DNA from 2 places in the Rhizobium sp. Leaf321 genome. Region 2 is predicted to be linked to the other one. Evidence: predicted binding sites of a transcription regulator. Region 2 holds the regulator's gene; the other holds the start of a gene.

Region 1 (2,469 bases), 420 kb from region 2:
ATAGGCCAAAACCGCATAGGCGCCGCCGAAGGTGACCAGTGCCATCTTGGAGAAAAACGCGAACAGGCTGGACAAGCTTTCCGGTGCTCCGAAGGCCCAGAGCGCCAGGACAGGCGACTGCCAGACGAGGATCCAGAATACAAGCGTCGCGATCGTGCGGGCGACACCAGGTGTTTTCGCGCCGGGAGGGCCGTCTCCTTTGGCGACGCCGTCTTGAGTTTGCTGCCCCCCTGCCCGCGTCATCAGATAGCCTGCGAGACCGGCCGCAAACACGACGAGCGGAAACGGCAGGCTGAAGAAGAACAGGGCTATGAAGGCAACGGCCGCGACCCCGCGCAGGAAGGTAGTCTTCAACGTTCGGCGTCCGAGGCGGATCACTGCCTCCACCACGATTGCAAGGACCGCCGCCTTCAGGCCGAAGAACAGGCCGGCAAGCCATGTCGCATCCTGATAGAGGACGTAGGCTGCCGAAAGTCCCAGAATGATGGCAAGGCCGGGAAGCACGAAAAGAAGGCCGGAGACGATACCGCCGCGCACGCCAAACAGCAGCCAGCCGATATAGGTTGCCAGTTGCTGCGCTTCCGGGCCGGGCAGCAGCATGCAGTAGTTGAGGGCGTGCAGAAACCGCTCTTCCGAGAGCCAGCGTCTTTCTTCCACCAAAGTCTTGTGCATCATGCCGATCTGTCCGGCAGGCCCGCCGAAACTGAGGGCACCGATCCGGGCAAACACGGCCACGAGCTCACGAAAGCTCGGCGCTGCGCCCGGGTTTTGGTCGTTAAGCGTATTCTGCATGGCCGCTCCTTGAGCCCTGAATTTTTCAAGCCCGTTCTTGACTCAGCCCGCAGCCATCCTTATCTCGGGTCTCGTTAGCACTCTCGATAGATGAGTGCTAAACGTCACTCCGCGGGTCCTTGAGACCCGTCCATGTCATTTGATCGAGGGATTAGACAATGACAAGCACCAATTTTCGCCCCCTGCACGACCGCGTTGTAGTCAAGCGCGTCGAGTCTGAAGAAAAGACCAAGGGCGGCATCATCATTCCCGATACCGCCAAGGAAAAGCCAGCTGAGGGCGAAATCATCGCCGTTGGTCCTGGCGCCCGCGACGAAAGCGGCAAGCAGGTTGCACTCGACGTCAAGGTCGGCGACCGCGTTCTGTTCGGCAAGTGGTCGGGCACCGAAGTCAAGCTCGATGGCGTCGACCTTCTGATCATGAAGGAAGCCGACATCATGGGCATCATCGGCTGATTTTAGCCGACTGCTCTTCTTCCAATATTTGCTGACACCCCTTTTCAGGAGTTCCCAACATGGCAGCTAAAGAAATCAAGTTTGGCCGCACCGCGCGCGAAAAGATGCTTCACGGCGTCGATATCCTCGCTGACGCAGTGAAGGTCACGCTCGGCCCAAAGGGTCGTAACGTCATCATCGACAAGTCCTTCGGCGCTCCGCGCATCACCAAGGACGGTGTTTCGGTCGCCAAGGAAATCGAACTTGAAGACAAGTTCGAAAACATGGGCGCCCAGATGGTCCGCGAAGTTGCTTCGAAGACCAACGACATCGCCGGCGACGGCACAACGACTGCTACCGTTCTTGCACAGGCCATCGTTCGCGAAGGCAACAAGGCAGTGGCCGCCGGCATGAACCCGATGGACCTGAAGCGCGGCATCGATCTCGCCGTTGCAGAAGTCGTCAAGGATCTCCAGGCCAACGCCAAGAAGATCTCGACTTCGGAAGAAGTTGCACAGGTCGGCACGATTTCGGCAAACGGCGACGCACAGGTCGGCCGTGACATTGCTGAAGCCATGCAGAAGGTCGGCAACGAAGGTGTTATCACCGTCGAAGAAGCCAAGACCGCTGAAACCGAACTCGAAGTCGTCGAAGGCATGCAGTTCGACCGCGGCTACCTGTCGCCTTACTTCGTGACCAACCCGGAAAAGATGGTCGCCGATCTCGACGACGCTTACATCCTTCTGCACGAAAAGAAGCTTTCGAACCTTCAGGCCATGCTGCCTGTTCTCGAAGCTGTCGTTCAGACCGGCAAACCGCTCCTGATCATCGCTGAAGACGTCGAAGGCGAAGCTCTTGCAACGCTCGTCGTCAACAAGCTGCGTGGCGGCCTGAAGATTGCTGCCGTCAAGGCTCCTGGCTTCGGCGACCGCCGCAAGGCCATGCTGGAAGACATCGCCATCCTGACGGGCGGCACTGTCATCTCCGAAGACCTCGGCATCAAGCTCGAAACCGTAACGCTCGACATGCTCGGCCGTTCGAAGAAGGTTTCGATCACCAAGGAAAATACGACGATCGTCGACGGCGCCGGTCAGAAGACCGACATCGAAGGCCGCGTTGCACAGATCAAGGCACAGATCGAAGAAACTTCTTCGGACTATGACCGCGAAAAGCTGCAGGAACGTCTTGCCAAGCTCGCTGGCGGCGTTGCCGTCATCCGCGTCGGCGGCTCCACGGAGATCGA
Region 2 (2,469 bases):
TCGCCTGCTTCTGCAGAGCTACCAGTTCCCGGGTGCCGTCCTGTGCCAGCGACAGCAGGTTGAGGAGTTCCTCCTGGCTGAAGGGGACACCCTCGGCCGTGCCCTGAATCTCGACGATGCCGCCGCTACCCGTCATGACGAAATTCGCGTCTGTCTCGGCGGCCGAATCTTCGAGATAGTCGAGATCGATGACCGGCTGGCTTGCAAAGATGCCGCACGAGATCGCCGCGACATGGTCTTTCAGAACCTTGTCGAGCTTGATCATCGAGCGGGTGTCCATCCATTTCAGGCAATCATACAGCGCCAGCCAGCCGCCGGTGATGGCCGCCGTACGGGTGCCGCCATCGGCCTGGATCACGTCGCAGTCGATGGTGATCTGCTTTTCGCCAAGCGCGGAAAGATCGACCACGGCGCGCAGCGAACGGCCGATCAGGCGCTGGATTTCCTGGGTGCGGCCACCCTGCTTGCCGGTCGCAGCCTCGCGCTTCATCCGGTCGCCGGTGGCGCGCGGCAGCATTCCGTATTCGGCGGTGACCCAGCCCTTGCCGGAATTGCGCAGCCACGGCGGCGTCTTTTCTTCAAGGCTTGCGGTGCACAGAACATGGGTATCGCCGAACTTGACGAGACAGGAGCCCTCGGCATGCTTGGAGAAATTGCGCTCGAACGAAATCTTGCGCATCTGATTTGTCTGTCTGCCTGAAGGCCGCATCCGTCACTCCCTGGATTATTGTTTCCGCCTTCTAAGGCTCGGAGCCGGCATTTGCAAAGAATTTCCCTTTTGCGGATGCGCAAGTGAGCGACTATATCTGGGAGATGAGATTAGCAGCATGGTAAAGGGGCCAATGGTATTTCCGGGACTGACGGGTCGCGACAACGGCTCCGTGCTTGATGATCGTTCGCGGGAAATCTTTCGCCGCATCGTGGAAAGCTATCTGGAATCCGGCGAGCCGGTCGGTTCGCGCAATCTGTCGCGACTTCTGCCAATGTCGCTGTCACCGGCTTCCGTGCGCAACGTCATGAGCGATCTCGAAGAGCTCGGCCTCATCTACTCGCCGCATATCAGTGCAGGCCGCATGCCGACCCAGACGGGCCTGCGCTTCTTTGTCGATGCCTTCATGCAGGTCGGCAATCTCTCGGAAGAAGACCGCGCCAGCATCGACCGGCAGATCCGTCCGCCGGATCGCGATCAGACGCTCGAAAACCTGATGGCCGATGCAAGCCTGATGCTGTCTGGCGTCTCGCGCGGCGCCGGCATCGTCATCACCGCCAAGAACGATCCCGTCCTCAAACATGTCGAGTTCATCCGCCTGGAGCCCACCAAGGCGCTCGCCGTCCTCGTTGGCGATCATAACCAGGTGGAGAACCGCATCATCGATCTGCCGGCCGGCGTAACCTCGTCGCAGCTTGGCGAGGCCGCAAATTTCCTCAACGCGCATCTCGCCGGCCAGACGCTGCCGGAATTTCGCGGCCAGATGAAAATGCTGAAGGAACAGGTCGCAAGCGAGCTTCACACGCTGTCGCATGATCTGGTGGAGCGAGGCCTCGCCTTCTGGTCGGGCGATCAGGAGGACGGAAAGCCGGGCCAGCTTATCGTCCGCGGCCGGGCAAACCTCTTGGAAGGTCTGGCTGACGTCAGCGATCTCGATCGGCTGCGTCTGCTGTTTGACGATCTCGAAAAGAAGGACAGCCTGATCGAGATCCTCGACCTTGCCGAAAAGGGGCCGGGCGTGCGGATCTTTATCGGTTCGGAAAACAAACTGTTCTCTCTATCCGGCTCCTCGCTCATCGTTGCGCCCTATCGTGATGGCGAGGAACGCATCGTCGGCGCGGTCGGCGTGATCGGCCCAACCCGGCTGAATTACTCGCGCATTGTGCCCATGGTGGATTACACGGCGCAGCTGCTTGCAAGGCTATCCCGCTAGGATGTTCCCAAGCCCTTGATTTTTTCGCCCCGAACCTCGATATCGGGCGCAACCACCCTTCCAGATTCCAATACGCACCGGAGACCGTCATGACCGACGAAACCAAGAAGAACGGACCTGACGCAGCTGCTGTCGAAAACACGGCGGAAGCCGTAGCATCCGCTCTCGAAGACGCCGCCGATCAGAGCGCAGGGGAAGCCTTCTTCGCGCAGGAGCCCGATCCGATCGATGTGCTCAAGGCTGAAAATTCCGATTTGCGAGACCGTTTCATGCGGCTTGCTGCAGAGATGGACAACCTTCGCCGCCGCACCGAGCGTGAAGTAAAGGATGCCAAGTCCTACGCCGTCTCGGGCTTTGCCCGCGACATGCTGGCCGTCTCGGACAATCTGCGCCGCGCGCTCGACACTGTTCCGGCAGACAAGCGTGCCGGAGCCGATGCGACGCTGACGAGCCTGCTTGAAGGCGTCGAAATGACCGAGCGTGGCATGCTGTCGACACTCGAGCGGCACGGCGTCAAGAAGATCGATGCCGAAGGCGAGAAGTTCGA

The links. Region 2 encodes HrcA, which represses chaperone genes, less so after heat shock. Its sites were predicted from a motif close to GTTAGCACTCNCNNNNNGNGAGTGCTAAC; they were not measured.
Region 1: a site for HrcA is predicted at 866-894, ahead of groES (co-chaperone GroES). Genes of this name have one in related genera too.

Annotation. Positions count from the first base shown of each region.
Region 1 is NZ_LMOF01000006.1:682,905-685,373, reverse strand. It holds gene chrA (chromate efflux transporter) at 1-792, opposite strand, end outside; gene groES (co-chaperone GroES) at 951-1,247, shown strand; gene groL (chaperonin GroEL) at 1,307-2,469, shown strand, end outside.
Region 2 is NZ_LMOF01000006.1:260,701-263,169, forward strand. It holds gene rph (ribonuclease PH) at 1-709, opposite strand, end outside; gene hrcA (heat-inducible transcriptional repressor HrcA) at 843-1,922, shown strand; gene grpE (nucleotide exchange factor GrpE) at 2,012-2,469, shown strand, end outside.